4 regions of the Streptomyces sp. NBC_01013 genome follow, and region 1 is predicted to be linked to each of the others. Evidence: riboswitches for the same ligand, from Rfam matches in the RefSeq annotation. Region 1 holds a riboswitch; each other region holds the start of a gene.
The links. Region 1 has a riboswitch for cyclic di-AMP ahead of OG538_RS32595 (transglycosylase SLT domain-containing protein). Riboswitches for the same ligand answer to the same signal wherever they lie in the genome.
Positions count from the first base shown of each region.

Region 1 (7,726 bases):
CGACGGCAAGATCTTCGCCAACACGACGAAACCCGACGGGCGTTCGTACTGGCTGCGCACGAAGAGCAAGCAGCCCCTCAGCAACTTCCTCGGCTTCCCCATCGACAGGGCGATCCCCCGGTACACCGGCATCCTCGACGCCGAGGACTTCAGCGGGATCACGGTGTACCAGGGGCGCGGCGTCGGCGGCGGGTCGCTGGTCAACGGCGGCATGGCGGTGACGCCCAGACGCGAGAACTTCGGCGCGATCCTCCCGTCGGTGGACGCCGAGGAGATGTACTCCACCTACTACCCGCGCGCCAACGCCGGGCTCGGGGTCGGCACCATCGACCCGGCGTGGTTCGACAGCGTGGACTGCTACCAGTACGCCCGCGTGGGCCGCAAACACGCCCAGCGCTCCGGCTTCCCGTTCGTCTTCGTACCCGACGTGTACGACTGGGACTACATGGAGAAGGAAGCCGTCGGCACCGTACCCAAGTCGGCGCTGGACGGTGAGATCCTCTACGGCAACAACTACGGCAAGAAGTCGCTGCAGAAGACCTACCTCGCCCAGGCCGCGGCGACGGGCAACGTCACCGTCTCCCCCCTCCACCAGGTGACTTCGGTCGCCCCCGCACAGGGCGGCGGCTACACGGTCGTCATCGACGAACTCCGCACCGACGGGAGTGTCGCGACCACCAAGACGGTCACCGCGGACAAGGTGTTCTTCGCCGCGGGCAGCGTGGGCACCAGCAAGCTGCTCACCCGGCTGAAGGCCACGGGCGCGCTGTCCGGGCTGAGCGACGAGGTCGGCAAGGGCTGGGGCGACAACGGCAACGTCATGTGCGGCCGCGCCAACCACATGTGGGACGCAACGGGCGCGGTCCAGTCGAGCATCCCCTGCGGCGGCATCGACAACTGGGCCGCCGGCGGCGCGTTCGCCGAGGTCGCTCCGCTGCCGACCGGGATCGAGACCTACGCCTCGTTCTACCTGTCGATCACGAAGAACCCGCACCGTGCCCAGTTCTCCTGGAACGCCGCCACGGGCAAGGTCGACCTGAACTGGCAGACCGCCTGGAAGCAGCCCTCCATCGACATGGCGAAAACGATCTTCGACAAGATCAACGCCAAGGAGGGGACCATCTACCGGACCGACCTCTTCGGCGTCTACAAGATCTGGGGCGACCACCTCACCTACCACCCGCTCGGCGGCGCCGTCCTCGGCAGAGCCACCGACAACTACGGCCGACTGCACGGCTATACGGGCCTCTACGTCATCGACGGCTCGCTGATCCCCGGCAACACCAGCGTCAATCCGTTCGTCACCATCACGGCCCTCGCCGAACGGAACATCGAGAAGATCATCGCCACCGACCTGTGACGGCGCGGCCGAAGGGGCGGACCTTCCAGTAGGAGGCACGGGCAGGCCTCCTACTGGACACGCGCCGCAACCGGGTCCGGCCGGCGGTGGATTCAGTGACCAGGCAGCACGCACACGGCGTCGAGACCGAGCACATGGTTGAGCCTGCCGAACGCGAGCCAGGAGCCGATGCTCATGCTCAGTTCGACGATCTCGTGCTGGCTGTAGTGCGCCGTCATCCGGGCCCAGAAGGCATCGTCCAGGCCGTGGTGGTCCAGGGCATAGCGCTCGGCGTATTCGGCGGCCAGCCGGGTCCGGTCGTCGAAGACCTCTGTGGTGCGCCAGTCGGTCACCGCGCCGGCGAAGTCCTCCTCGACCTTGTCTCCGTCGCGTTCGGTGCGCCAGTCCAGGCAGAACAGACAGCCGTTGATCTGCGCGATGCGCAGTCTGGCGGCCTCGAACTCCCGGAGCCCGAGCGTCGTGTGCTCGTACACCGACAGCGAGAAGTTCGCTGCGGCCATGCCGATGCCGGGAACCATGTCCCCCCACACGTAGCCGATCGGCTCCTGGCCCTCGGGGATGTCGATGATCATGACTGCTTCCTTCCGAGTCGGCCGGCTGCGGGACGCAGGGGCACGTCGAGCGCGTCGTAGAGTCCGGGTTCCGCCTCCACCAGCCAGTCGATGGCGTTCACCAGCCGGCCGACGGCGGTGGCGTTGCCGCCCGCCGAGCGGTTCTCGCCCTCGTCGGTGGCCTCGACGGTGACCTCGATGCGCGGGCGCCCCTCGATGATCACCCGGTGCGCACCGGAGCCGTCCGGCGGCGACGGCCAGTCCGGAGCACAGGACGGATGGATACGGGTGATGTGTTCGATGACGATGCGGGGTTCGCCCTCGACGATGCCCTGCACCTCGAAACGGACCGCGCCCTGGGTGCCCGCCTCGAACGCGCCCATCGTCCGGGTGCTGACGGTCCTCTCGAGCGGCCGCCGGGCCATGGTCTCGCGGATGTCGTCGAGCTCCACGCCCAGGGCCCGGGCCATCAGGCGTATCTGGCCGCCCCACACCATGGTCGGGACGGAGGCCGCGAGCATGAGGGGCTCGTACTCCATGGGGTGTCCCATGCCGATGAGGTGGCGGACCGAGTCGGGCTGGTCGTACGTGGAGTAGTCGAAGATCTCCTGACAGCGGATCACGTCCACCGTGGTGCCGAGTCCGCTGATCAGCAGAGGAAGTACGTCGTTGCCCCAGCCGGGGTCGACGCCGGAGACGAAGAGCGAGCCGCCACCGCGGGCCACGGCTTCGAGCACGGGCTCGCGCAGCTCGGGCGGCGCGCCCCGCTGGTCGTAGAGCGCGTACAGGGCGGGGGTGACGACGACCGCGCCTGCGGCCACCGCCCTGGTGATGTCGGCCAGGGCCTCGTCGGGCCGGATGTCGCCGGAAGCCGCGTACACGACGGCGCGAGGGGCGGTGGCGAGCACCGCGTCGACGTCGTCGGTCGCGGCGAGGCCCAGATCGCGGTCCAGCCCGGCCAGGGCGCCCGCGTCGCGGCCCACCTTGCCGGGGGCGTGGACGAGTACGTGCGCGAGCTTCAGAGCCGGATGGGCCTCGACCGCGCGGATGGCAGCGCGGCCGACATTGCCGGTACCCCAGACCACCGTGGAAATCATGCGGCGGAGGGTAGCGCGCGGGATGAAAGGTTCATAGTGGCATCGCACACCGGGTTGGGAACGGACCGGCGCAGGCCGGGGAACTCGCCCCGGCCCGCTCCCCCGGGCTCCTACTCGTCGATCGCGGCCCCGTATCCGGCGCCCGTCCTCGGACCGCCGAACGCTCCCGCGTCGAACGTCCACGAGCCGGCGGCAGTCACTCCGCCGGCGCCGGCGGAGAACGCCCAGACGACGCCGTCGCCGGCGTTCTCCCCGGGCGCCGCGGTCAGCAGACCGGCCCGCCCGTCCTTGTCGGGGTCGGTCAGTCGCGCCTGGCCACCCCAGTGGTCACCCTTCTCGGGGGTGCCCGGAACGTTCAGCGAGTCCTGGTCCCACGAAGCGGCGCCGGTGGCGGTGAGCCCGCCGGCCGCGCCGCGCAGCACCCACACGGCCCCGGCGTCGGCGAGCGTGCCGATGTCCTCGCCCGGGGCGCCGATGGCCACGTCCGCGTACCCGTCGCCGTCGGTGTCCGCCACGGAGAGGTCGGCGCCCCAGCCGTCGCCGGCCTCCGAGCCACCGGGGACACCGGAGGTGTCCTGCGTCCACCACACGGGCGGGGTGCCCGGGCCCTCGGCTCCGACCGGCCCGTCACCCGCGCTGCCGTAGTACACGCCGACCACTCCACCGGTCATGGACTCGCCGCCGTCGTCGGGGCTGTGCGGCTCCCCGGTGACGAGGTCGTCGTAGCCGTCGTCGTCGATGTCGCCGGAGGCAACGGCGGGACCGCCGCGCAGGTCGTGTTCGTACCGGAGGCCCTGGACCTCGCCGAAGAGGAGGGTGGACCAGCCGTGGCCCGGCTCCTCGCCGATGGTGACCCCGGAGATGACCAGGTCGGCGAGGCCGTTGCCGTCGTAGTCGCCGGTCGTCATGGCCCGCGGCACGATCTCGCGCCCCGGTGTGCCGGGGACATGGCTGGTGCGTGAGATGGCATCCCGCCGGGTCCCGGGGTCGTACTGGTACACGGCGAGGTCGGTGCGGCCGGTCACGGCCAGCTGGTCGCCGGGGATGTCGGGGCTGAAGTGCGCGGCGACGAGAGCGCCGCCGAACCCTGCGCCGGCGACGGGCCCCTCGGCCTGAAGCCAGTCGCTGCCCGTGCCGGAGAGCCCGTCCGCGGAGCCCCACAGGACGACGGCGCCGCCCGCGTCGGTCACCGGCTCGATGTTCTCGCCCGGGAGTCCCACGATCGCGTCGTCGTACCCGTCCCCGTCCAGGTCGCCGGTGGCCAGGGCCCGGCCGAAACCGTCCCCGGCCTCGGCGGCGCCGGGCACCCCGGTGGTGTCCTGGCTGAAGACGTCTCCCCGGGCAGTGCCGATGCCACCCGGCCCGCCGTACTGCACGGTCACGTAGCCCGCGCCCTTCCTGCCGGCGATGGTCCCGCCGGGCGCGCCGATGAGCACGTCCTCGTAGCCGTCGCCGTTGAAGTCGGTGTTGCGGTCGTCCGCGTGCGTTCCGCCGGGGGCGCCGGCGTAGGCGGAGGGCGCGGCGATGGCGGCTCCCGCGATCAGGAGGAGAGAGGCCGCGACAACGGCGGCCGGACGGTAGGTGCGCACGAACGGCTCCTCGGTTCAAGGATGACCGGGCGAGGCCTGTCCGGCCGACCGGGCCGGGCAGGCCGCTGGGCCGGAGCGCCGGGAAGGGCCCGTTACCTTCCTGGCGCCCTGTTGGACCCGTGCTGCGCCACAAGGGTTGTACGGCATGGCGAAAGGGGCGGAAAGGAGCAGTTCAGCTCCCTTCCGCCCCTGTTCACGCCTCCGCCCGGGGGCGGAACCGCAAGGGATCAGTAGGCCCCGAAGACGTTGTCGATCGAGCCGTACGTGGCCGCGGCGTAGTTGCACGCGGCGGTGATGTTGGCGACCGGGTCCAGGATGTCCAGCGAGGTGCCGGGCACGTGGAACGCGTCGAACGTGGGCTGGATGACCTGGAGGAGGCCCTTGGACGGGGTGCCGGCAGCGGCGTTCGAGTCCCAGTTGTTGACGACCTGCGGGTTGCCCGAGGACTCGCGGATGACGTTGCGGTAGATGCCGTCGTAGCTGCCGGGGATGCCGTGGTCGGCCATGACGGCGAGCGACTCCTTGATCCAGCCGTCGAGGTCGTCGGTGTACGACGTCGCGGTCTGCGCGGGCGTGGTCGCGGCGGTCTCCTCGGCGACGGGCGTGACCGTCGTCCGCTGGGAACGGTCGGCACGGTCTGCGCTCTCGGTCCGGTCGGCGGACGGCTGCGAGGCGCTGCCGGACGTGTTCTCCGCCTTGAATTCGCTCTTGGTCGCGGCCTTGGGGGCAGCGGCCACGGACTTGGCGCCGATGGTCAGCTTCAGACCCGGGTGAATGAGGTCGGGGTTGCCGCCGACCGCGCTCCGGTTGTCCTTGTACAGCCGCTCCCAGCCACCGCTGAGGGAATGCCCGCGGGCGATCTTGGAAAGCGAATCACCGGAGACCACGGAATAGGTGGTGGACTCGGTCTTCTGTGCGGCAATTTCCTTGCCCGCCACGGAAGTCGGGGCCGAGGCCTTTGCTGCGACGACCGAGTGTGCCGGTGCGGCGGAAGCCGATCCGGCAGCGATCAGGGGGAGCGCGAGAACGGCTCCGCCCGCACTCACGGCGATGAAACCGCGGGTCAGGGGGGTGGACTTGGAACGACGGTGCTGACCCTTGAAGGGCATGGCGCTTTTCCTCTCCGCCGCCTGCGAGGTGAGCTGTCGGGTTCGGACTGGAGATGTCCGGCCGCACATGGCGACTTCACCCCAAGCCGCTCCGGATTCCCCGGAACGGCAGCAAACCTGGGTCCCCCGCTCCTGCCGTACGTGAGTGGTCGGGTTACCGGACGGCGGCAGGATTCGGCGTTCCATCCGGATTGACGGTGACCGTAAGCGAGAAAGACCGGACGAAACAAGCCCAGAATTCCCGATCACAATTGATCAGCAAGATCAATAAAAGGAAATGTGCGACGCCGGTCACATGCGTGGAACCAGAATTTCTTGGCACAGCAGGGAACCGAAGCCTCCGGTTCCGCATCGACGGCGGCAAACGTGACGCTGGCCACTGTGCCCGAAAAGGGTGATTTGCTAGGTATTCGTAATCCATGCCCCGTTGAGGCGTGACCCTGTGGGATGTTTTTGACTAATCCGAAATAATTGCTCAATTCGGACATTATGGAGCAGATGTCGGCGCCGCGATCATGTCGGCACGGCTGCGCGGCACGACGACCGGTGAGCCGTCTCCCGGGGCGGGGAGGATGTCGGCGTCGACCGCATAGAGCTCCTTCACCAGCGCCTCGTCGACCGTCTCGCGGGGGGCACCCCGGGCGATGACGCGGCCGCCCTTCATGGCGACGAGGAGGTCGGCGTACCGGGCGGCGGCGGCGAGGTCGTGCTGGACCATGACGACGGTGCGGCCGGTGGCCGCGACCTCGCGGACGAGTTCCAGGACCTCGACGGCGTGCCCCAGGTCCAGAGCGCTGGTCGGTTCGTCGAGCAGGACGACAGGGGTCTGCTGGGCCAGCACCATCGCGAGCCAGCAGCGCTGGCGCTGACCGCCGGACAGCCGGTCGATGCGCTCCCCCGCCAGTGCCGCGGTGCCGGTGGCGTCGAGTGCGTCGCGTACCGCCCGCTCGTCCTCGCGCGACCACTGGCGCAGCAGCCCCTGGTGCGGGCTGCGTCCGTAGCGCACCAGCCCTGCCACGGTGACGGCCTCGGGGGCGCGCGGTGACTGGGGCAGCAGCGCGACGTGGTGGGCGGCCTTGCGCCGCCCGGTCTCCCAGATGTCCGTGCCGCCTATCCGGACCGTGCCGCTCTCGGGCCGGTGGAGCCGCGCGACGGTCCGCAGCAGGGTCGACTTCCCGCAGCCGTTGGGGCCGACGATCGCGACGACCTGTCCGGCGGGAACGGTGAGGTCGACGTTTTCGACGACGGGACGGCCGGGGTATCCGGCACGCAGGCCACGGACTTCCAGGCCCGCCTCGACGCCCGCCTTCGTACCGGTCGGATTCTCGGTCATGTACGGCTCACGTTCTCGGTCATGTTCTGCTCACGCCTTTCCGGCGGCCCGGTCGGGCCGCAGCAGTACCCACAGGAGGAAGGGTCCGCCGAGGACGCTGGTGACGACCCCGACGGGCAGTTCGACCGGAGCGGCGACGCGACCGATCGCGTCGGCCGCTGCGATCAGCGCGGCTCCGGTCAGAGCCGAGCCGGTGACCGGGACGCGGGTGGGACCGCTCAGCCGCTGCGCGAGGACCGGTGCCGCCAGGGCCACGAAGGCGATGGGGCCGCCGACCCCGACCGCGGTGCCGGCCAGCAGCACGGCCAGGACCAGCGCGAACGTACGGACTCGTCGCAGGTCCACTCCGAGAGAGCTCGCCACCTCGTCGCCGAAGCGCAGCAGTTGCAGGCGGTACCCGGCCGCCAGGGAGAGCGGAACGAGGAACAGCAGGACGACGCCCAGCGGCACACCGGCGTCCCAGTCGCGTCCGTTGAGGCTGCCGACGGCCCAGAGGAACACGCCGCCCGCCGTGTTGTCGTTCTCGCGCGACATGATCAGGTCACTCACCGCACCGACGAAGGTGGAGACGCCGATCCCGGCCACCAGCAGCCGGTATCCGGCGCTGCCCGCTCCTCCGGCGCACAGGACGACCACGATCGCGGCGGCCACGGCACCGATCGGCCCGAGCCACCAGTTGCCGACCAT
Region 1 covers NZ_CP108687.1:7,468,991-7,476,716, reverse strand. The annotation lists gene OG538_RS32615 (GMC oxidoreductase) at 1-1,360, shown strand, start outside; gene OG538_RS32610 (carboxymuconolactone decarboxylase family protein) at 1,453-1,932, opposite strand; gene OG538_RS32605 (dihydrodipicolinate reductase) at 1,929-3,008, opposite strand; gene OG538_RS32600 (FG-GAP repeat protein) at 3,119-4,597, opposite strand; gene OG538_RS32595 (transglycosylase SLT domain-containing protein) at 4,825-5,706, opposite strand; cyclic di-AMP (ydaO/yuaA leader) riboswitch at 5,712-5,896, opposite strand; gene OG538_RS32590 (ABC transporter ATP-binding protein) at 6,194-7,039, opposite strand; gene OG538_RS32585 (FecCD family ABC transporter permease) at 7,070-7,726, opposite strand, start outside.

Region 2 (7,726 bases), 3.5 Mb from region 1:
ACCTCCTGACCCGCACGCGCCCTCCCCACCAGGGGCGATTCTGGGCTTGGCGTTTCACCTCGCTGCTCCACTCGACCCGCTGATCTCGTGGTCGTGCTCGTGCCCCGGTCCCGGGCCAGGCTGCTCACGCCTACGGTGACCCGTCGGCCTGCCGCGCGGTGACCCGGGTCGCCGCGCGTGCCGGTACGGAAGTCGTCCTGCACGGATGTACGGGCGGCGGGTACGAGCCGCTGCCGCCGGGCTACCGTGGATGGGCAACTCGGCGCTGAGGGAGCTGTATTGACACGGGTCGCGATAGTCGGTGGCGGGATCGGCGGCCTTGCCGCCGCGTTGTTTCTGGGACGTCGGGGGCATCCGGTCACGGTGCTGGAGCGGGACGGACACCGGCCGGGGCCCGATCTCGACGCGGACTTCTTCGACTGGCGGCGCCCGGGGGTGCCCCAGGCCGTCCAGCCCCACGGGCTCCTGGCACCCGTCCGGACCGTGCTGCGGGAGGAGGCCCCCGACGTGTACGAGGCGATGCTCCGGATGGGGGCGGCCGAACACAACGAGCTCGATTGGTTCGACGCCCGCCCGCCCGCACTCCCGGGCGACGAGGACCTGATCACGATCCGGACGCGGCGCATCGTGCTGGAGGCCGCGCTGCACGATGCCGTCCACCGCGAACCGACCGTGGACGTGCGGCTCGGGGAGCCCGCCGATGGGCTCGCCGTGGACCGGCAAGCAGGCGCACCCGGGGGCGTTCCCCGGGTGACGGGGGTGCGGTCGCGGTCCGGGCGCCACGACGCCGATCTGGTGCTGGACGCCGGCGGGCGCCGCTCCCCGGTGCCGGGCTGGCTGGCCGAGGCGGGCTGCCGGGACGCCGTCGTGGAGAACCACCGCATCGGGATCGCGTACTTCTGCCGCTGGTACCGGCTGCCCCCGGGCGGCCCGAGGGATCCGGGGCGGGTCAAGGCGGGATCGGTGGCGGCCTTCGCGGTCGGCGGGGTGTTCCCCTCCGACAACGACACGTTCGCGGTGTTCCTGACCGTGTCCACTGCCGACCCCACCCGTGGCGCCCTCCTGGACCCCGAGGTGTTCGAACGGGTGGCCAGGACCTTTCCCGCTGTGGCCGCATGGCTGGACCTGCGGCCCGAGGCGGTTTCCCGAGTGCTGGCGATGGGTGGCCTCGACAACCGCTGGACCGGCCTTTGCGACGTGGCCGGGCCCGTGGCCACCGGCCTGGTCGGGGTCGGCGACGCGGTCACGCACACCAATCCCACGATGGGGCAGGGCGTGGCGCTGGCCCTGTGGGCGGCGCAGTGGGCGGCAGGCCACGCATCGCATGCCGCCGATGACCCGGAGGCGTTCGCGGTGGACTACCACCACTGGGCCGGGCGGACCCTGCGCCCGTGGTTCGACGTCCAGGTCGCCATGGACCGCGCCAACGAGGACCGGCTCAGGCATCCCGCGCGGGTGTCCGCGCAGCCGCCCACCGGGGCGGCCCGCGAGAAGGCCGCGCTGTCCGCCTGTTCCTGGGACGACCCGGTCGTCATGCGGGCCCGCGCCCGCATCCGCCATCTCGTCCAGCCCGCTGATCAGGCCTACGGCACCGAGGAGGTGCGCGGCCGCGTGGCGTGCTGGCTGGCGCAGCACCCGGACTTCACGCCCGAATTCGACGGGCCGGCCCGCGAGGAGTGGGAGTCGGCCGTGCGGCGTACCTGACGGGCCGTGTCGCGTGGTGGAGCGGCTTCCCGGTGCCGGCCGTGCACGGACGACGGCGTCGGTGACGGCCGTGGAAAGGCCGTCACCGACGCCGTGGCCCGGATGGGCTGTGCGACCGGGAGGGGTCAGACGAGGAGCTTCGACTTCGCCCGCTGGTACTCCTCCTCCGAAAGCGCACCCTTGTCCTTGAGGTCCGCGAGCTTCGCGAGGTCCTCGACGTGGCCGCCTCTCGACGTGCCGCCGGCGTCCGGGCTGTTCGCGGCCTCTCTCACGTACGCCTTGAAGGCCGCGTCGCGTTCCTTCGCCTCCCGCACGTCCCGCGTCCCCATGGACCTGCCACGCGCGATCACGTAGATCAGGACGCCCAGGTACGGCAGTACCAGCGCCAGGATCAGCCAGCCCGCCTTGGCCCATCCGTTGAGGTCGTCACTGCGGAAGATGTCCATGATGACCCGGAACAGGAGGAAGAGCCACATGATCCAGAGGAAGAACCAGAGCATGGTCCAGAACAGGTTGAGCAGCGGATAGTCGTCCATCGGTCCACTCCCGGCGCCGCGTCGAATGACTGAAATCTGAAATCAGTCATATCACCGCATTTATGCATGCGCCTGTTGGGGTTTCCCGTGTTCCGCCGGGAGGGGGAAGGGGGACGGGCGGGCGCGGTGCGACGCGGCGCGGAGTGCGGTGCTACTTCTCCGGCGCGGGGGTCGCGGCCGATGCCGCGTCGGCGGTCGGCTCCGCAGGCTCGGCCGGCCGCGGGATCGCGGAGGCGGATGTGGACGCAGGCGCAGCCTCTGCCGCGCGTGCCGCCGACGCGGTCTTCCGGCTGTGCGTCAGGATCCCGATGAAGCCGGCGATGAAGCCGCTGATCAGGCCCGATATCCCATGGTTGAGCGCGTTGACCGACTCGCTGTCCGGAAGGCCGACGGCCGCGTAGTTCACTGCCGCGCTCATCACCGCCCCCATCACGCCGCCGATGGCGCCGCTGAGGACGGCGGCGCGGATGGGTGAGGGCGAGGTGGCCGGGACAGGGGCGGGGGCGGGAGTGAGCGGTGCGGTCATCGTCGAGGGCCCTCCAGACAGGCTGCGATGAGAGACCGGGAGCGGCTTGCGGGGCGCGGCGACATGCGCGTTCCGGGGCCTGCTCGCACGGGCAGCCCACCGGTCCGGGGGATGCAGCAGTTACCTTGCGGCAGAACACGTGTTCCTCGCAACACCTTCTCGTTTCCAACACTTTGACGGCCTGGTGAAGATCGTCCGCAGGGGAGGCGGAGCTCCGGCGCGCCAAAAGGCGTGTGGGAAGGGTTTGTTCTGGTTCGGGTGCGTCGATTCCCCGTACAGATGCCAGGGTTGAGGGGGAGGAGCGGCTGCCTGCGGAGGGTGTCCGCGGTGGGAGGGGATCGGGCGGCGCACGGCCGGCGGCCCGGGCGAGGGCGTTCTCGTGGGAGGGTCCGGGTACGGGGTGGTCATGAGCGTCCCCGACATGCCGTAGAGTTGTGTTTACCGACGCGGGGTGGAGCAGCTCGGTAGCTCGCTGGGCTCATAACCCAGAGGTCGCAGGTTCAAATCCTGTCCCCGCTACTGAAGATTCAGGCCCGGCATGCATACAGCGTGCCGGGCCTGATTCGTTTGTACGCCGCCGGCCCGCCGGGTCGCGGCCGTGCGAGCCGCAGAGGCCGCATCCGTACCCCCATTGGCCGACGAGGAGTCGCCCCGCGACCCCGCTCCGGGAAGCCTGGGGGTGGTGGTGCGCGGTACCGTCCGCGGCCGTGGATGCACCGGGCAGGAGACCAGCAGGTGGGGAAGCGGGATACGCGGCGCAGGAGGCGTGCCGGGGGTGTGCGGACCCGCCGGTTCGTCCGGGCGCTGCCGGCGCTGATGATCGCCGGGGGCCTGTTGTTCGACGCCCTCACCCCGCCCGCCTTCACGGCCATCCCGTTGTTCGCGGCGGCCCCGCTGATCGCCGCGCCGTTCTTCTCGCTGGCCAGCACCGTCCGTACCGGCGTCGCCGCGCTGCTGGCGGTCGTCGGGCTGCGGATCTCCAGCGGCAGCCTGATCCAGGTCGTGCCCTCGATCGAACTCCTGACCGTCCTCACCGTCTCCGTCCTCGCCGTCGTGATCAACGGGGTCGTGCGGCGCAGCAACGAGCAGCTGGCCTCGGCACGCGTCATCGCGGAGACCGCCATGCGGGCGGTGCTGCCGACGCCGTCCGAGCGGATCGGCGGGCTTCACGTGGCCGCGCGGTACGAAGCGGCGCAGGCGGACGAGTTCGTCGGCGGTGACCTGTTCTCGGTGACGGACACCCCGCAGGGGGTGCGACTGGTGGTCGGGGACGTGCGCGGAAAGGGTCTGGACGCCGTGGAAGCGGTGGCGGTCGTCATCGGGGCCTTCCGGGAGGCGGCCGAGGAGGCGAAGACCCTGGAGGACGTGGCGCAGCGTCTGGAGCGCGCACTCGCTCGGGAGTCGAGCCGGCGCGGCGGCCTCGACGCGGTCGAGGGCTTCATCACTGCCGTGCTCGCGGAGATCCCTCCGGGCTCGACCCGGGTGCGGATCGTCAACCGGGGCCATCCCGAGCCGCTGCTGCTGCACGCGGACGGGGCACTGGAGGTGCTCGCTCCTTCGGTGCCGGCGTTGCCGCTGGGGATGGACCTGGGGGTGTGGCCGGACCGGGCCGATGTGTGGGATCTGCCCGCCGGGGCGACGCTCCTCCTCTATACGGACGGCCTCTCCGAGGCCCGTGACGACGAAGGGGTCTTCTACGACCCCGCCGAACGGCTGCGGGGCCGGATCTTCCCGGGGCCCGAGGAGCTGCTCTCCGCGCTGACCGACGACGTGCGGCTGCACACCGGTGGCGAGTCGACGGACGACATGGCGCTGCTCGCGGTCGGGCGACCGGCCGAGGGCCAGCCCGACCGGCGCAGGACCGTGAAGATCGTGGGCCTGGGGGGTGGGATCGGGTGAGCATGGCTTCAAGGTCCGTACGCAAGGCCCGCCGGTCAGCCCCTGGGGCGGGTGGGTGCGGTGCTGCCGGCCGGCGATACCACCGTCCGTAACTGAAGAGCACCACTCCGCATAACATTTGACGCAACGTCAGAAAGCGGCTACCGGTTGACTGGCGATCAACTCGCCCGATTCCGCCCGGTTGTGTCCCGTAAAGTCCAGGCCAAAGACGTGAACGATCAGTGGGAACGGCTTGGAATCGGACCCCGGTGTCTATTAACGTTCGATAACGCAGCGCGGTTGTCCCAGCCGCCGTCAGTGGCGGCACCGTGCGCGAGCGCCGAATTCCGCAAGGGAACCGGGGAACCACCTACATGGGGTGAATCGGGCATCTCTGTCTCGTGACGAGGCTGAGGCACCCGTAGGAGACCTTCCTGCTCCGAACCCGTCAGCTAACCCGGTAGGCGAGAAGGAAGGAAAGGAGTGCGCCCCAGTGGCGTCCAACAAGCCTGCCCCCGAAGCTCCCTCCCGGTTCGGGTCCGAGTACGGCGATGACTTCGCGACCCGGCCCGCCACCACTTTCGGTACGGAGTACGGGGCCGCCTACGCGACCGATTACGGGACCGATCGGGGCAGCGACTTCGGCAACGACTTCCGCGCCGACGACTCCGGGCCCGACAGGACCTGGGAGGAATGGAATCCCACCGAGGAGTCCATTCGGCCGGTGCGCGGCAAGCACCGCGTCGCCAAGCAGCGCAATGGTCTGGCTCGCAGCTCCACCGTCCTCGGCGTCGGCGTCATCGCGGCCGTCGGTGCGGGTGGCATGGCCACCGCCCAGAGCAAGCCGCCGGTCTCCATTTCTCTTCCCGATTCCATCGCGGACAATCTCCCTGACGCCAAGTCCCTCCCGGGTGTCGGCGCACTGTTCTCGGGCGAGACCGAGTCCGCGGCGGAGAAGGCCGCGGCCGAGACCGCTTCCGCTCCGCTGACGACGGCGGGTATCACCACCGCCGAGGCCGAGCAGGGCACCACCGACGCCGGTGAGGCACTCCGCGCCCGCATCCTCCAGCAGGCCGAGCAGCAGCAGGACGCCGCCGACGCCGAGGTGAAGGCGGTCGCGGAGAAGGCCGCAGCGGAGAAGGCCGCAGCCGAGGCGAAGAAGCAGCAGGACGCCGCCGAGGCCAAGATCGCCGCCGAGAAGAAGAAGGCGGCGGAGGAGGCGGCGAAGAAGGCGGAGGCCCTGCGACTGGCCAAGCTCGCCGCCAGCTACGCCATCCCCACCTCTTCGTACACGATCACCTCGACCTTCGGCGAGGCCGGATCGATGTGGTCCTCCGGCTACCACACGGGCCTCGACTTCGCGGCGCCGACCGGTACCCCGATCAAGGCCATCCACACCGGCACGGTCACGTCGGCCGGCTACTCCGGTTCCTACGGCTACCGCACGGTCCTGGAGCTGGAGGACGGCACGGAGCTGTGGTTCTGCCACCAGTCCTCGATCGATGTCAGCATCGGCCAGAAGGTCACGACGGGCGACACCATCGGGCGCGTCGGCGCGACCGGCAACGTGACCGGCCCGCACCTCCACCTGGAGGTCCACACCCCGGACGGCACCGGCATCGACCCGATGCCCTGGCTGACCGCGCGGGGCCTCACGGTCTGAGACCGTTCCCCCCCGCCGGGTTCTCCGGCCCATCGCCCCGGCAGCCCTGACGCTCACCCCCCGACGTCAGGGCTGCCGGTCCGTGTCCGTCCACTCTCGGGCCGGTTCAGATGTATCGGCCACGGAATAGCGGAACCCGTGACAGCGGTTGTTCCCTTCATGACTTCTCTCCGCAAGCTCGGCTCCTCCGGCCTCCAGGTCTTCCCGCTCGCCCTCGGAGGCAACGTCTTCGGCTGGACCGCCGACGAGGCGCAGTCCTTCGCCGTCCTCGACGCGTACGCGGCGGCCGGCGGCAACTTCGTCGACACCGCCGACTCCTACTCGGCGTGGGTCCTCGGCAACGAGGGCGGAGAGTCGGAGACCCTCATCGGCAAGTGGCTCGCCGCGCGCGGAAACCGCTCCGACATCGTCGTGGCCACCAAGGTCGGCGCACACCCCGCGTACAAGGGGCTCTCCGCCACCACCATCAAGGCCGCCGCCGAGGAGTCCCTGCGCCGGCTCGGCACCGACCACATCGACCTCTATTACACGCACTTCGACGACGAGACGGTCCCGGTCGAGGAGATCATCACCGCACTCGACCAGCTGGTGAAGGACGGCAAGGTCCGCGAGATCGCCGCGTCCAACATCAGCTCGCAGCGACTGCGCGCCTCGCTGGACTTCTCGGAGCGCGAGGGGCTCGCCCGCTACGTGGCACTGCAGCCGCACTACAACCTCGTCTCCCGGGACACCTACGAGGGCGAGCTCCAGGACACCGCCGCCGACGCCGGCCTCGCGGCTGTTCCGTACTTCGCCCTCGCCTCCGGGTTCCTCACCGGCAAGTACCGCCCGGGGACGGCCGTGGAGAGCGCGCGGGCCGGGAGTGCGGGCGCGCACCTGGAGTCCGCGCGTGGACAGAAGGTGCTCGCCGCGCTCGACAAGGTGGCCCAGGAGCGGGACGCGGAGATCGCGACCGTGGCGCTTGCATGGCTGGCGGCCCGGCCCACCGTCGCCGCACCGATCGCCTCGGCCCGCACGGTCGAGCAGCTTCCGGCCCTGGTGGCCGTCGCCGGTCTTCGGCTGACGGACCAGGACCTGGCCGACCTCACCGAGGCTTCCGCCTAAGGGCTGGGTTGTTCGTACCGCGGCTGGTTGTAGTGCGGCGGGTTCGTGTACGCCGGTGCGCTGTAGGGCTGCCCGGTGTACGGGTGTGAGGGGTGCGGGTACGGGGCATGGCCGCCGTGGGGCGGGTACGCCCCGTAGCCCTGGGCCGGTCCCGGGTACGGCCCGCCCGAAGAGGGCACGAACCTCGGGCGCAGACGACCCGTGGCCTGCGCCGCGAACGCCAGGGCGGGACCCGCGGTCCCTCTGCGTTGCCACAGGTGGTGCAGCAACTCCCGCTCGCGCTCGGCGAAGTCCGGGCCCGCCGTGCCGCGGCGG
Region 2 covers NZ_CP108687.1:3,921,464-3,929,189, reverse strand. The annotation lists gene OG538_RS16920 (alkyl sulfatase C-terminal domain-containing protein) at 1-9, shown strand, start outside; gene OG538_RS16915 (NAD(P)/FAD-dependent oxidoreductase) at 280-1,704, shown strand; gene OG538_RS16910 (SHOCT domain-containing protein) at 1,830-2,240, opposite strand; gene OG538_RS16905 (hypothetical protein) at 2,392-2,766, opposite strand; tRNA gene OG538_RS16900 (tRNA-Met) at 3,212-3,285, shown strand; gene OG538_RS16895 (PP2C family protein-serine/threonine phosphatase) at 3,478-4,665, shown strand; cyclic di-AMP (ydaO/yuaA leader) riboswitch at 4,973-5,126, shown strand; gene OG538_RS16890 (M23 family metallopeptidase) at 5,138-6,307, shown strand; gene OG538_RS16885 (aldo/keto reductase) at 6,467-7,411, shown strand; gene OG538_RS16880 (PrsW family glutamic-type intramembrane protease) at 7,408-7,726, opposite strand, start outside.
Region 2: another riboswitch for cyclic di-AMP. It lies ahead of OG538_RS16890 (M23 family metallopeptidase); the one in region 1 lies ahead of OG538_RS32595 (transglycosylase SLT domain-containing protein).

Region 3 (7,726 bases), 5.5 Mb from region 1:
CGGGAGAACGACCGGCTCCTGTTCCTGGCCGTCGTAGTTCGACTGGAAGGCGACGGTGTCCTCGTCGATCGACTCCGTCATCAGCGACGTCGCGTCGGCCATCCGGCACTCGGTGTACCGCATGGCGGCCGGGGGGTCGTCATTGCCGAGCGAGCCGAAGTTCCCGTGCCCGTCGACGAGGGGGAGCCGCATGGAGAACGGCTGTGCCATCCGCACCAGGGCGTCGTAGATCGACGCGTCGCCGTGCGGGTGCAACTTACCCATGACCTCGCCGACCACGCGGGCGCACTTCACGAAGCCGCGGTCCGGGCGCAGGCCCATCTCGTTCATCTGGTAGACGATGCGGCGGTGCACCGGCTTCATGCCGTCACGGGCGTCCGGCAGGGCCCGTGAGTAGATCACCGAGTACGCGTACTCGAGGAAGGAGCCCTGCATTTCGTCGACGACGTCGATGTCGAGGATCTTCTCCTCGAAGTCGACCGGCGGCGGGGTCTTCGTGCTGCGGCGGGCCATCGCTGCTGCGACTCCTTCACGGATTCTGTTCGGGCAACCTCAGGTTCTGACGCGCACCATTGTGGACCGCCCCACTGACAACCCGGACCTCGACCCGTCCCAAAGGGCGTTCTCCACCCGTCCCGAGGCGGTCGGAACCCTCTTTCCCGCTAACTTTCGCGGCACGGGAACTTCGCCAGGTGTCGGTGCGCTTGCTTACAGTGGCAGGTCTCGCAGTAAAACCAGTATCGCGATCGAAGGGACGTACATGCCCATGGGTCACACGGCCACAGCCCAGGCCGGCTCCGGCGGCTTGACAGCGACCGAGCACCGTCTGGCCAACGGCCTGCGCGTGGTGCTCTCCGAGGACCATCTGACCCCGGTCGCCGCGGTGTGCCTCTGGTACGACGTCGGTTCGCGCCACGAGGTCAAGGGACGCACCGGTCTGGCTCACCTCTTCGAGCACCTGATGTTCCAGGGCTCCGGCCAGGTCAAGGGGAACGGACACTTCGAACTGGTGCAGGGCGCCGGCGGCTCCCTCAACGGGACCACCAGCTTCGAGCGGACCAACTACTTCGAGACGATGCCGACGCACCAGCTGGAGCTGGCCCTGTGGCTCGAGGCCGACCGGATGGGCTCGCTGCTCGCCGCGCTCGACGAGGAGTCGATGGAGAACCAGCGCGACGTCGTCAAGAACGAGCGCCGCCAGCGCTACGACAACGTCCCGTACGGGACCGCGTTCGAGAGGCTGACAGCCCTCGCCTACCCGGAGGGCCATCCGTACCACCACACCCCGATCGGTTCGATGGCCGACCTCGACGCCGCAACGCTCGAGGACGCGCGGACCTTCTTCCGTACGTACTACGCGCCCAACAACGCGGTGCTCTCGGTCGTCGGTGACATCGACCCCGAGCAGACGCTCGCCTGGATCGAGAAGTACTTCGGCACCATCCCCTCGCACGACGGCAAGCAGCCGCCGCGCGACGGGGCACTGCCCGAGATCATCGGCGGCCAGCTGCGCGAGGAGGTCCGCGAGGAGGTCCCGGCGCGTGCGCTGATGGCCGCCTACCGGCTGCCGCACGACGGCACCCGCGAGTGCGACGCGGCGGACCTCGCGCTGACCGTGCTGGGCGGCGGCGAGTCGTCCCGGCTGCACAACCGCCTGGTCCGCCGCGACCGGACGGCCGTCGCGGCCGGATTCGGGTTGCTGCGGCTCGCGGGTGCGCCCTCGCTCGGCTGGCTGGACGTCAAGACGTCCGGTGGTGTCGAGGTGGCGCAGATCGAGACCGCGGTCGACGAGGAGCTTGCCCGGTTCGCCGAGGAGGGCCCCACGCCCGAGGAAATGGAGCGGGCCCAGGCCCAGTTGGAGCGCGAGTGGCTGGACCGTCTGGGTACCGTCTCGGGCCGCGCCGACGAACTGTGCCGGTTCGCCGTGCTGTTCGGTGACCCGCAGCTCGCCCTGACCGCCGTGCACCGGGTGCTCGACGTGACCGCCGAGGAGGTCAAGGCGGCTGCCAGGGCCCAGTTGCGGCCCGACAACCGGGCGGTGCTGGTCTACGAGCCCCTCGAGCCCGCCGAGTCCGCCGAAGAGGCGGACGAGGCCGCCACCGACACCGACGCGCACGAAGGAGCGGACAAGTGACCGACGCTGCCGCGACTGGAGTTTCGATGGAGTACCACCCGCAGCCCGCCCCCGGTGTGGCCAGGCCCTGGGCCTTTCCCGCACCCGAGCGCGGCTCCCTGCCCAACGGCCTCACGGTGCTGCGCTGCCACCGCCCCGGCCAGCAGGTCGTCGCCGTCGAGATCTTCCTCGACGCACCGCTGGACGCCGAGCCCGAGGGCCTGGACGGAGTCGCCACGATCATGTCGCGCGCCCTGTCCGAGGGCACCGACAAGCGCAGCGCCGAGGAGTTCGCCGCCGAGCTGGAGCGCTGCGGCGCCACTCTGGACGCCCACGCCGACCATCCCGGTGTCCGGGTCTCCCTGGAGGTTCCGGCCTCCCGGCTGGCCAAGGCGCTCGGCCTGGTCGCCGAGGCGCTGCGGGCGCCGGCCTTCGCCGAGAGCGAGATCGAGCGACTGGTGGGCAACCGGCTGGACGAGATCCCGCACGAGCAGGCCAATCCGGCCAGGCGCGCCGCCAAGCAGCTCTCCAAGGAGCTCTTCCCCGCCACGGCCCGTATGTCGCGCCCCCGGCAGGGCACCGAGGAGACCGTGGCCCGGATCGACTCCGCGGCCGTGCGCGCCTTCTACGACGCCCACGTCCGCCCGTCCACCGCGACGGCCGTGGTCGTGGGGGACCTCACGGGCATCGAGCTGGACGCGCTGCTCGCCGACACCGTCGGCGACTGGTCGGGCAACACCGCTGAGCCCCGCCCCGTCCCGCCGATCACCGCCGACGACGCGGGCCGCGTGGTGATCGTCGACCGCCCCGGCGCGGTGCAGACGCAGCTGCTGATCGGCCGGATCGGCGCCGACCGGCACGACAGCGTCTGGCCGGCCCAGGTGCTGGGCACGTACTGCCTGGGCGGCACGCTCACCTCCCGGCTCGACCGGGTGCTGCGCGAGGAGAAGGGCTACACCTACGGTGTGCGGGCCTTCGGTCAGGTGCTGCGCTCCTCCGCCCCGGACTCCGCCTCCGGGGCGACGGGCGCCGCGATGCTCGCCATCAGCGGTTCCGTGGACACGGAGTCCACCGGCCCGGCGCTGGAGGACCTGTGGAAGGTCCTGCGGACCCTGGCGGCCGAAGGGCTGACGGACGCCGAGCGCGAGACGGCCGTGCAGAACCTCGTGGGTGTCGCCCCGCTGAAGTTCGAGACGGCGGCCTCCGTCGCGGGCACCCTCGCCGACCAGGTGGAGCAGCATCTCCCGGACGACTACCAGGCGCAGCTCTACGCGCGCCTCGCCGACACCGGCACGGTGGAAGCGACGGCGGCCGTGGTCAACGCCTTCCCGGAGGACCGTCTGGTGACGGTCCTGGTGGGGGACGCCGCGCAGATCGCCGACCCGGTCCGGGCACTCGGCATCGGTGAGGTGTCGGTCGTCACCGGCTGAGCCGGCAGATATTTCGGCTGGTACCGAGGCAATCGGAAGGCCCTGGCGGAGCAGTCTCCGCCAGGGCCTTCCGCTTTGTCTGCTTTATGGGGGAGGTTGCCTGTCTGCCCTGTGGGATGCGCTACAAAGCGCCCTGTCCGTTTGGTGGGGGGAAGCGCCCCCGTCTAGCGTCGGCTCGGCTGTCCGCCACTCGTATGCCGCATCCGTGACGTACCGGGCAGTCATCGCCGAGTCCCCGTCAGGCGCGAGCCTGGGGAGCCGGGGACCCATGAAGTCCCTGGGGTGAATCGGACGCCCGCGTGCCTCCCACGAGGCCGGGGAATCCGTAGGAGACCTTCCTGCTCCGAACCCGTCAGCTAACCCGGTAGGCGAGAAGGAAGGAAAGGACCAGCCACTTCATGGCGTTCACCCGTGCCACCGGGAAGCACCGTGCCCCGAACCGTCTGACGCGCAGCGGCGCGAAGGCCGTCGGCATCGCGACCCTGGCCACCACCGGTGTCATCGGTGGACTGGCTTCCCCGGCCCTCGCCGCCGAATCCGGCACTCCCGCCGTCAGCGACACCGGCCTCACCCAGGTCATCGCCATCGAGGACACCCTCGCCGACCGGATCGACGCGCAGGCGGACGCACAGCAGCACCAGGCCGACGTCGCCGCGAAGAAGGCCGAGGCCGCGGCCAAGAAGAAGGCCGAGGCGAAGAAGCAGGCGGAGGCCAAGGCTGCCGCGAAGGCGAAGGCCGCCGCCCGCGCCGAGGAGGCCCGCGAGAGCGCCGCCCGCGCCGCCCGCGCCGCCGAGCGCGCCCGGCTCGGCTCCTTCCAGCTCCCCGTCGCCGGTTCGTACGTGAGCACCGGATACAAGTCCAGTGGCTCGCTCTGGTCCTCCGGCAGTCACTCCGGCATCGACTTCCACGCCGCGTCCGGCAGCTCCGTCGTGGCCGTCGGCGCCGGCACGGTCGTCGAGGCCGGCTGGGGCGGGGCGTACGGCAACAACATCGTGCTGCGGATGACGGACGGTACGTACACCCAGTACGGCCACCTCTCCTCGATCGGCGTGTCCGTCGGCCAGACCGTCGCAGCCGGCGGGCAGATCGGCCTCTCCGGCTCCACCGGCAACTCGACCGGCCCGCACCTCCACTTCGAGGCCCGCACCACGCCCTCGTACGGCTCCGACATGGACCCGGTCGCCTACCTGCGCGCGCACGGCCTCTCCGTCTGACCGACCGCAGGACCCCTCGGTGAAGGCCCCGGCGTCACGCCGGGGCCTTCGTCGTGTCCGCGTGCCGCACCGGTCCGCACCGGCCGTGCGGGAACGGCCGGGGACCAAAAGATATTCATGAATTTCCACCCGCCGTCGGAAATGCGACCGCATTGCAATAGAGTCGCAGGACAGGCGTCGATCGGCCGCGTTTCGCGGGGATTAAGGCGGAGGTTCGGACATGCGCATTCCGGCGCATTCGGTATGCACGGCAATCCGTGAAGACATCGTCTCGGGTGTCTTCGAACGCGGCAGCCGACTCACCGAGGAGGTGCTCGCGCGCCGTTACGGGGTCTCCCGCGTCCCGGTGCGGGAAGCGCTGCGCACCCTGGAATCCGAGGGGTTCGTGGTCACCCGCAGGCACGCCGGAGCCTGCGTCGCCGAGCCGACCGAGCAGGAGGCCGCCGACCTCCTGGAGGTCCGGATGCTCCTGGAGCCCCTGGGTGCGGCCCGGGCCGCGCACCGCCGTACGGATGCCCACCTCAAGGTGCTGCGCGGCCTGGTCAGGCTCGGTCAGGAGCGTGCCCGCAGGGGGGAGGGCGACGACCTGCGCTCCCTGGGTGGCTGGTTCCACGAGACGCTCGCGCAGGCCTCCGGCAGTCCCGGCCTGATTGCGATGCTCACCCAGCTCCGGCACAAGACCGCCTGGATGTACGCGGTCGAGCAGCCGGCCCGTCCGGCCGATTCGTGGGCCGAGCACGGAGCGATCGTGGACGCCGTGGCGCGCGGCGACGCGGACCGGGCGAGGGCCCTGACCGCCCAGCACGCCGAGCGGGCCATTGCCGAATACCGGCTGCGCCGCCCCGGCCGTCCGGCGGCCGCGGTCTCCCGCCCCGGGCGGGTGAGGACTTCGCAACATGCCGTAAACACCCCGAGCGGCCGGCATTAACAATTGCGCCGTATACAAAGAACCGGCATTTCGGAGGGCCTTCTTTCCGCTGCCCTAATTCGCCGCTGTGGATTGATTTACGCGGCCCGTGCTTCTGCCTGAACAAAAAGAGCCGCGGCCCCCGTCAAGGGTGCCGCGGCTCTTTCGCGGGAAATGCGCAGCCGTGATCCGGCGGGATCAGACGGTCTCCGGGAGCTCGTCGAGCCCCTCGGCGACCAGCTTGGACAGGCGGTCCAGGGCGGCCTCGGCGTTGTCGGCGTCCGAGGCGAGGATGATCTCCTCGCCACCCTCCGCGCCGAGCCCGAGCACCGCGAGCATGGAGGCCGCGTTCACCGGGTTGCCGTCGGCCTTGGCGATGGTCACGGGCACGCCGGAGGCCATGGCGGCACGGACGAAGATGGAAGCGGGGCGGGCGTGCAGGCCCTCGGCCCAACCGACGTTGACGCGGCGCTCAGCCATGGTTCTGCCCTTCACGAATCAATGGTTGTCTAGACCAGTCTCTCATGCAGTGCGCGATGCTCCGGGCCGACCCGCAGGCCCTTCTCCGCCCGCGTCCCACCGTCTCCCGGCCACCCTCAGACTGCCCCGGACCCAGTCCCCACGCGACCGCTGACGGAGCCGTAGGCTTTGCCCATGCAGCCCTCTCCGGAGCAGAGTCCGCATCACGCCTACCCCGATCACTGGGAGGCGGACGTGGTGCTCCGCGACGGCGGCACGGCGCGCATCAGGCCCATCACCACGGACGACGCCGACCGGCTGGTCAGCTTCTACGAGCAGGTCTCCGACGAGTCGAAGTACTACCGCTTCTTCGCCCCCTACCCCCGGCTCTCCGCCAAGGACGTCCGCCGCTTCACCCATCACGACTACGTCGACCGGGTGGGTCTGGCGGTCACTGTGGGCGGTGAATTCATCGCCACCGTCCGCTACGACCGGATCAACGCCCAGGGCCGGCCCGCCTCGGCCCCGGCCGACGAGGCCGAGGTCGCCTTCCTCGTCCAGGACGCGCATCAGGGGCGCGGAGTCGCCTCGGCCCTGCTCGAACACATCGCGGCCGTCGCCCGTGAACGCGGCATCCGGCGCTTCGCCGCCGAGGTGCTGCCCGCCAACAACAAGATGATCAAGGTGTTCCGGGACGCCGGGTACACCCAGCAACGCAGCTTCGAGGACGGCTCCGTTCATCTGACCCTGGACCTCGAACCGACCGCCGAATCCCTGGCCGTCCAGCGCGCCCGGGAACACCGGGCGGAGGCCCGCTCCGTGCAGCGGCTGCTCGCCCCGGGCTCCGTCGCCGTCATCGGCGCGGGCCGAACCCCCGGCGGCGTGGGCCGCACGGTCCTGCGCAACCTGCTGGGCGCCGGCTTCACGGGCCGCACCTACGCCGTGAACAGCGCTTTCGCCGCCGATCAGGCCACGATCGACGGCGTGCCCGCCCACCGCTCCCTCGGCGAGATCGGCGAACCCGTCGATCTCGCAGTCGTCGCCGTACCCGCCGGCCGGGTGCCGGAAGCCGTCGCGGACTGCGGGGAACACGGCGTCCAGGGACTCGTCGTCCTGTCCGCGGGCTACGCCGAGTGGGGCGCCGAAGGCCGCGAGCGCCAGCGCGAACTGGTGCGCCAGGCACGCTCGTACGGCATGCGGATCATCGGTCCCAACGCCTTCGGCATCATCAACAACTCCGAGGCGGTCAGGCTCAACGCCTCCCTCGCACCCGAACGGCCCGCCTCCGGGCGCATCGGCCTGTTCACCCAGTCCGGTGCGATCGGCATCGCGCTGCTCTCCGGCCTCTACCGGCGCGGCGCGGGGCTCTCCACCTTCATCTCGGCCGGCAACCGCGCCGACATCTCCGGCAACGACTTCCTGCAGTACTGGTACGAGGACCCGGACACCGACGTTGCCCTGCTGTACCTGGAGTCGCTCGGCAACCCCCGCAAGTTCACCCGTCTCGCCCGGCGGACCGCGGCCGTGAAGCCGGTGGTGGTCGTGAAGGGCGCCCGGCACAGCGGTTCCGCGCCGCCCGGCCACGCGGTCCCCGCCAGCCGGA
Region 3 covers NZ_CP108687.1:1,987,162-1,994,887, reverse strand. The annotation lists gene OG538_RS08515 (DNA topoisomerase (ATP-hydrolyzing) subunit A) at 1-513, opposite strand, end outside; gene OG538_RS08510 (M16 family metallopeptidase) at 761-2,134, shown strand; gene OG538_RS08505 (M16 family metallopeptidase) at 2,161-3,543, shown strand; cyclic di-AMP (ydaO/yuaA leader) riboswitch at 3,759-3,929, shown strand; gene OG538_RS08500 (M23 family metallopeptidase) at 3,942-4,757, shown strand; gene OG538_RS08495 (GntR family transcriptional regulator) at 4,978-5,685, shown strand; gene OG538_RS08490 (HPr family phosphocarrier protein) at 5,863-6,144, opposite strand; gene OG538_RS08485 (GNAT family N-acetyltransferase) at 6,319-7,726, shown strand, end outside.
Region 3: another riboswitch for cyclic di-AMP. It lies ahead of OG538_RS08500 (M23 family metallopeptidase); the one in region 1 lies ahead of OG538_RS32595 (transglycosylase SLT domain-containing protein).

Region 4 (7,726 bases), 2.4 Mb from region 1:
GACTCCTCACGGCCCGCTCGCCGCACCGTATTCCTTGATCCATTCAGAGGTGTGTTGTGAACGCGAGAAGACGCCGGGCCCTGCTGAAAGCCGTCACGGTCATGCTGGAGCCCGGTGAGCAGGTCGAGGCGACGTCACTGGTGAATCTCAGCGAGGTCTCCGTCAAGAAGAACATAGCCATGGGCCTCGCCGCGGCGGTCCTGAGCGGCGGGACGATGATCGCTGCGGCGGCCCCGCAGCCGATGTACCTCGCGGCCAGCGGTGAACGCCTGTTCCTGTTCCTGGCCAATCCGACCTTCGCGAAGCCGGACCGGCACCTGGCCACGTTCGAGATCAAGGACGTGAAGCGGACCGAGATCAAGCGCGGATTCGTGAAGAACTCGTTCATCCTGCTCGACGAGTCCAGGGGGAGCGCGCTGCGCATCTTCTTCCAGCGGTTCGGCGGCAGCAAGGACCTGGACGCGGTGGCAGCACTCGTTCCCCAGGCGTCGGTGTAGCGGCCGGACGGTGCGGGCGGGCCTCGCCCCACGAGAGACCCGCCGAAACCGGCCGAAGGCGCCGTCCGAGCCGCGCCGCCGGACGCCCACATCCCCAACTCCTCCCGAATCGTTGGTCGAATCAGTGGCCGGGACCAGTTCCACTGCCCAAGAGCAGCCGGCACGCGGGGGGCGGCGTCGCGGGTCCGAGCACGCGCATCTGCGGCGTTGTCGTCCGTCAACAACGCTCCGCGTCGCCTCGATCCTCCGCCTTGCAGCTGCACGCACCCGGACCCGCTCCTTTTCCTGCCCCCCAAGTGCCGGATGCTCTAGCATCGATCACCGCAAGGCCTTGTGCACCGCCGCACAATCTCCTCGGGAGGCTCCTTTGCACCGCCGCCGTCGCACCGCGCTCACCGTCTCCGCCGCACTGCTCACCGCAGGGCCGCTCCTCGCCGCCTGCGGCAGCCAGGCCCACCCGGGCGCCGCGGCCGTCGTGGGCGGGGACCGGATCACGGTGGCCACCGTGCAGGGCCAGGTGGCGGACGTGCGCCAGGCGCAGGACACCTCGAAGCAGGCCGTCCAGATCACCAACCAGTCCGGCCAGCTGGTCCGCGCCAAGCTGCACGGGCTGATCCTCGACCGGGTCCTGGACAAGGCCTCGGCCGACGCGGGGGTGACCGTCACCCGCGCCGAGATCCAGCAGATGCGGCAGCAGGCCGTCGCCCAGTACAAGGGGGAGGGCGGACTGCGGGCCGCGGTGCTTCAGGAGCGCTGGATCGCCCCGGACCAGATCGACGCCTTCCTGCGCGAGCAGATCCAGCTGACCAAGCTCGGCCAGGCGCTCGGCGCCGACCCGACGACCCCGGCCGGCACGAAGGTCCTCGGCGACGCGCTGACCAAGGCGTCCAAGGCGCTGAAGGTCGACGTCAACCCTCGCTTCGGCACCTGGAACAACCAGCAGATCCAGCTCGCCGATTTCAAGGCCCCCTGGATCACCCAGGTCACCAAGCCGGCCCAGTCGGCCGCGGAGGCCGGGGCCTGATCCCGGTCCGACGGCCGGGGTAGATTCGACGCGTGAACGCTGAAGACCCCGGCCGCATCGTCCTGCTCACCGCCAGCCACCGCGTCGCGCCCGGACTGCTGTCCTGGCCCGCCTGGCAGACACTGCACGCCGCCGACCGGGTGCACTGCGCGGAGCAGGACCAGCCGCAGCTGCCGTATCTGCGCGAGGCCGGTGTCACCGTCACGCCCGGCGTGCCCGACGCGCAGGAACTCGTCGACGCGTGCGCGGGCGGCCGCACCGTGGTCGTCCTCACCGGCGGCGAGGGCAACCAGCCGCTGACCGACGGGCTGGCCCGGCTGGCCGGTTCGGGGCGGGTGCGGATGCCGAACCTGGAGCTGCTGCCCGGTTCGTACGACCTGCCCGGCGCCCGGCTCCTCGATCTCGTCCAGGTCATGGACCGGATCCGGCTCGAATGCCCCTGGACCTCGCAGAAGACTCACCAGGGCCTGGCCAAGTACGCCATTGAGGAGGCGTACGAACTCGTCGAGGCGATCGAGGACGGCAACCGCGAGGAACTGCGCGAGGAACTCGGGGACGTACTGCTCCAGGTCGTCTTCCACGCACGCATCGCGCAGGAGGACGAGGAGGAGCCGTTCTCCGTGGACGATGTCGCGGCCACCCTCGTCGAGAAGCTGATCCACCGCCACCCGCACGTCTTCGGTGACGAGACCGCCGAGACGCCGGAGGACGTCCACGCGCACTGGCTGCGCACGAAGGCGATCGAGAAGCAGCGCGAGTCCGTCACCGACGGGGTGCCGCTCGGCCAGCCCGGCCTGGCGCTCGCCGCGAAGCTCGCGAGCCGGGTCCGTACCGCCGGACTCGACGTGCCGCTCCCCGCCGGGAGCGGGAGCGAGGGCGGCGACATCGGCTACCGGCTCCTCTCCCTGGCCGTGCGCGCCCAGGAGGACGGCATCGACCCGGAGGCCGCCCTGCGGGCCGCAGGCCGCGCGTACCGGGACGCCATCAGGGCCGCGGAGGGAATCGGTCAGGGGCCGGCGGATAACGTCGGGGAGTGAACGACCGACCCGCCGCCGCCCCCGCCGGCTGCCCCGCCCACGCGACGCCACCCGCGCCCGAACTCTTCACCTGGGAGTTCGCCACCGACCCGTACCCCGCCTACGCCTGGCTGCGCGAGCACAGCCCGGTGCACCGCACCACACTGCCCAGCGGGGTCGAGGCCTGGCTGGTGACGCGGTACGCGGACGCCAGGGAGGCCCTGGCCGACAACCGGCTGTCCAAGAACCCGGCCCACCACGCCGAGTCCGCACACGCCAAGGGGAAGACGGGGATCCCGGGCGAGCGCAAGGCGGAGCTCATGACGCATCTGCTGAACATCGACCCGCCCGATCACACCCGGCTGCGCAGGCTCGTGTCCAAGGCGTTCACCCCGCGCCGCATCGCGGAATTCGCACCGCGCGTGCAGGAGCTGACCGACCGGCTCATCGACCGGTTCATCGAGAGGGGGGAGGCGGACCTCATCCACGAGTTCGCCTTCCCGCTCCCCATCTACGCGATCTGCGACCTGCTCGGCGTCCCGCCTGAGGACCAGGACGACTTCCGCGACTGGGCGGGCATGATGATCCGCCACGGCGGCGGCCCGCGCGGTGGGGTGGCCCGTTCCGTGAAGAAGATGCGGAGCTATCTCCTCGAACTGATCCACCGCAAGCGCGAGAACCCGGGCGACGACCTGATCTCGGGTCTGATCCGGGCGAGCGACCACGGTGAGCACCTGACGGAGAACGAGGCCGCGGCGATGGCCTTCATCATCCTGTTCGCCGGTTTCGAGACGACGGTCAATCTGATCGGCAACGGAGTGCACACGCTGCTGGGCCATCCGGAGCAGCGTGCGCGGCTCCAGCGCTCCGTGGCCGCGGGGGAGACGGAGCTGCTGGCCACGGGGGTCGAGGAACTGCTGCGGTACGACGGCCCGGTGGAGCTGGCGACCTGGCGCTACGCCACCGAGGCGCTGACGATCGGCGGGCAGCGGGTCGGTGGGGGAGACCCGGTGCTGGTGGTGCTGGCGGCCGCCGACCGGGACCCGGAACGCTTCGACGGGCCGGACACGCTGGACCTTGCACGGCGTGACAATCAGCACCTCGGTTACGGTCACGGGATCCACTACTGCCTGGGGGCACCGCTCGCCCGGCTGGAGGGCCGGGCCGCTCTCGCGACGCTGCTGAAACGCCTTCCTGACCTGCGACTCGCGGTGGATCCTGCCGATTTGCGATGGCGTGGCGGGCTCATCATGCGCGGACTGCGCACGCTTCCGGTGGAGTTCACGCCGGGTCCGGTGATCGGTGAAGGTGACACTCTGTCAACTCTGTGACTTTCACGTGATCTCTGCTGCATCGACTTGTGACACACGTTCGAGTCCCGCTAGGTTCACCGTTCGACTCACCAGTCACTCGTCAGTCACACGGAAGGCATTCCCATGGGCTCCGCGAACGGCAGACACCGTCGCCCTCGGCAGGCACCCGCGATCGTCGTCGCCGCAGGCGTGACCGGCTCGGCCATCGCCATCCCGCTGCTCGGTGCGGCAGGTGCGCACGCCGCCGACGCCTCGACCTGGGACCGGGTGGCCGAGTGCGAGAGCGGCGGCATGTGGAGCGCCGACCTCGGCAACGGCTACTACGGCGGGCTCCAGTTCTCCCAGGAGGTCTGGAAGTCGTACGGCGGCGAGTCCTACGCCGAGCGTGCCGACCTCGCCAGCCGCTCGCAGCAGATCGCCGTGGCGGAGAAGCTCCTGGAGGACCAGGGGCCGAAGGCGTGGCCCAGCTGCGCGGTCATCTCGGGCCTCGTCGCGGACACCGGTCTGCCGGGCGTGGACCCGGGCAGCACCCCGTCCGTCGACCCCGCCGCAAGCGCGGACCCGTCCGCGAGCGCCGACCCCTCCGGGGACGCCGGTGCGTCGGACGACGCGTCAGAGGAGGGGGCGTCGAAGTCCGCAGACGGCGCCAAGGGCGGGACCGGGAAGCCGGATGCGTCCGCATCCTCGTCGGCCACGCCCTCCGCCACGCCCCCGGGCGACTCCTCCTCTGCCACGAAGGCCCCCTCGGAGGGCCAGGAGAAGGCCGGCAAGCACCGCGGCACGCCCGCCCCCGAGGGGACCCGGGAGAGCGGCCGCGGCAGTGACCGGGACGCGGGGCGGCACGCCTCGCGCGGTGACGGTGACGCACGCGACACCGGGATTCCGGCTGCTGACGGTACGTACACCGTCCGCGCGGGCGACAACCTGTGGGCGATTGCTGATGCACAGGAGCTGCCTGGTGGGTGGACACAGCTGTACGAGACCAACAAGGCGGAAGTGGGGTCCGACCCGGACCTCATCCTGCCTGGCCAGAGCCTCGAACTCGGCGTGAAGGCCGAATGAGCGCAGTCTGATGATCAGCTGAAAACACCCCTGAAGTTGGGGTAGTTAAGAGGCCTATGTCCCACTTTTGACTAAGTGAGACATGGGTCTCTTTGCGTGAACTGGCGCATCTTGTCCGGGAGGTCCCGCCGCATCCCTCCTCACCTGCACAAACAGTGCTTCTTCGGGTGCCCGGAAGGGCTGTTCATCCGGTATGTCCATCTTTGGATATGAGGGTTGGGTGTGTTTACGGTCGGAACCGCTCGCACCGCGGGCCCCGTCGACCGTCACGCCGAATCCTGCCGTCGGTCGAAGGGAACAGACGCGTAAAGCGCCGTAGGCAGGAGCGGGGGACCCAGGTAGGCGCCGGGCCCGATCGTCGCAGGACGCATCAGGACCGGCTTGGGGTGAAGTCGTGCGCTAGGACGTGCGACCGGGCAACTCACTTGGCCCGAACCCGACAGCTCACCTCGCAGGCGTCGGTGAGGAGAAGTCTCGATGCTGCTCAACAGCAAGGGCAACAAGCACCGTCGCCCGTCCAAGGCCGTCCGTATCGCCACGCTCGCCGGTGTCGCCGGTGCCGCCATCGCCGTGCCCCTGATGGGTGCGACCGGCGCCTCCGCCGCCTCCGTGTCCACGTGGGACGCCGTCGCCCAGTGCGAGTCCGGTGGCAACTGGTCCATCAACACCGGCAACGGCTACTACGGCGGTCTGCAGTTCTCGCAGTCCAGCTGGGCGGCCGCCGGCGGTACGCAGTACGCGGCACGCGCCGACCTGGCCACCAAGTCCCAGCAGATCGCCGTCGCCGAGAAGCTCCTCGACATGCAGGGTCCGGGCGCCTGGTCCTGTGCCGGTGCCGGCAACCTGAGCAACGACGGTGTCGACCCGGGTGTCGACACCGGCTCCTCCGCCAAGACCGAGGCCGCCCCCAAGCAGGAGGCGCCGGTCCAGAAGGCCGAGCCGAAGAAGGCCGAGCGCACCGAGGCCCCCGCCACCAACCGCTCGGACCGTTCGACCGCCCCCAAGGCCGAGTCGAAGACCGTCACCACCCCGACCGGCAAGAAGGTCGAGAAGGGTGACGGCGAGTACAAGGTCGTGACCGGTGACTCCCTGAGCAAGATCGCCGCCGACCACAAGGTCGAGGGCGGCTGGGAGCAGCTGTTCAAGCTGAACAAGGACATCGTCACGGACGCGGACCTGATCTACCCGGGTCAGCAGCTCCACCTGACGAAGTAGTGGCGATCTCTCCTCGCTGATCACTCCGGCCGCCCCGGCCCGGTGCGCACCTTCCCCCTGCGCACCGGGTCGGGGTCGGCCGGTTTCGGCGGACGCGTTCAACTGTTGTAGTTACTGGCCAGTAAAATTCTGGCCTTTTGCCCCGCTGTGCCCGCCCTTGAGTCCTTTTTCGTCCCAGGGGACGGGCGGTCGGCCGGTTGGGGCGGCCCGGCCGGTTAGGCTCTTGTCGCAAGGCCAAAGCGACCCTGCACCACCAGCGTCATATCCCAGAAGGAGATGCCTCGTGCCGTCCATCGACGTCGTCGTAGCCAGGGAAATCCTCGACTCCCGCGGAAACCCCACGGTCGAGGTCGAGGTCGGCCTCGACGACGGCAGCACGGGCCGTGCTGCCGTGCCGTCCGGCGCCTCCACCGGCGCGTTCGAGGCCATTGAGCTTCGCGACGGAGACCCCAACCGCTACCACGGCAAGGGCGTCGAGAAGGCCGTCCTCGCCGTGATCGAGCAGATCGGCCCGGAGCTCGTCGGCTACGACGCGACCGAGCAGCGGCTGATCGACCAGGCGATGTTCGACCTGGACGCCACGGAGAACAAGGGCTCGCTCGGCGCCAACGCCATCCTCGGCGTCTCGCTCGCCGTGGCCCACGCCGCCTCCGAGGCCTCGGACCTGCCGCTGTTCCGCTACCTCGGTGGCCCGAACGCGCACCTGCTGCCCGTCCCGATGATGAACATCCTCAACGGTGGGTCGCACGCCGACTCCAACGTGGACATCCAGGAGTTCATGATCGCCCCGATCGGCGCGGAGTCCTTCTCGGAGGCCCTGCGTTGGGGCGCCGAGGTCTACCACACGCTGAAGAAGGTCCTGAAGACCAAGGGCCTGTCCACCGGCCTCGGTGACGAGGGCGGCTTCGCGCCGAACCTGGAGTCCAACCGCGCCGCCCTCGACCTCATCGTCGAGGCCATCAAGGAAGCCGGCTACGCCCCGGGCAAGGACATCGCGCTCGCGCTCGACGTCGCCGCCTCGGAGTTCTACAAGGACGGCAAGTACGAGTTCGAGGGCAAGTCCCGCTCGGCCGCCGAGATGACCGAGTACTACGAGGAGCTCGTCTCCGCGTACCCGCTGGTCTCCATCGAGGACCCGCTGTACGAGGACGACTGGGCCGGCTGGAAGGTCATCACCGACAAGATCGGCGCCAAGGTGCAGATCGTCGGAGACGACCTCTTCGTCACCAACCCGGAGCGTCTGGCCCGCGGCATCGAGGAGGGCTCCGCCAACGCCCTGCTCGTCAAGGTCAACCAGATCGGTTCGCTGACCGAGACCCTGGACGCCGTCGAGCTGGCCCAGCGCAACGGCTTCAAGTGCATGATGTCGCACCGTTCCGGCGAGACCGAGGACGTCACCATCGCCGACCTCGCGGTCGCCGTGAACTGCGGCCAGATCAAGACCGGCGCCCCGGCCCGCTCGGACCGTGTCGCCAAGTACAACCAGCTGCTGCGCATCGAGGAGATCCTCGACGACGCCGCGGTGTACGCGGGCCGCTCGGCGTTCCCGCGTTTCAAGGGCTGACACACAGGCCCGGCAAAGCCCGGCGGGGTCGAGCG
Region 4 covers NZ_CP108687.1:5,095,925-5,103,650, forward strand. The annotation lists gene OG538_RS22205 (hypothetical protein) at 57-497, shown strand; gene OG538_RS22210 (SurA N-terminal domain-containing protein) at 865-1,521, shown strand; gene OG538_RS22215 (nucleoside triphosphate pyrophosphohydrolase) at 1,554-2,558, shown strand; gene OG538_RS22220 (cytochrome P450) at 2,555-3,868, shown strand; gene OG538_RS22225 (transglycosylase family protein) at 3,974-4,912, shown strand; cyclic di-AMP (ydaO/yuaA leader) riboswitch at 5,214-5,385, shown strand; gene OG538_RS22230 (transglycosylase family protein) at 5,390-6,127, shown strand; gene eno (phosphopyruvate hydratase) at 6,411-7,691, shown strand.
Region 4: another riboswitch for cyclic di-AMP. It lies ahead of OG538_RS22230 (transglycosylase family protein); the one in region 1 lies ahead of OG538_RS32595 (transglycosylase SLT domain-containing protein).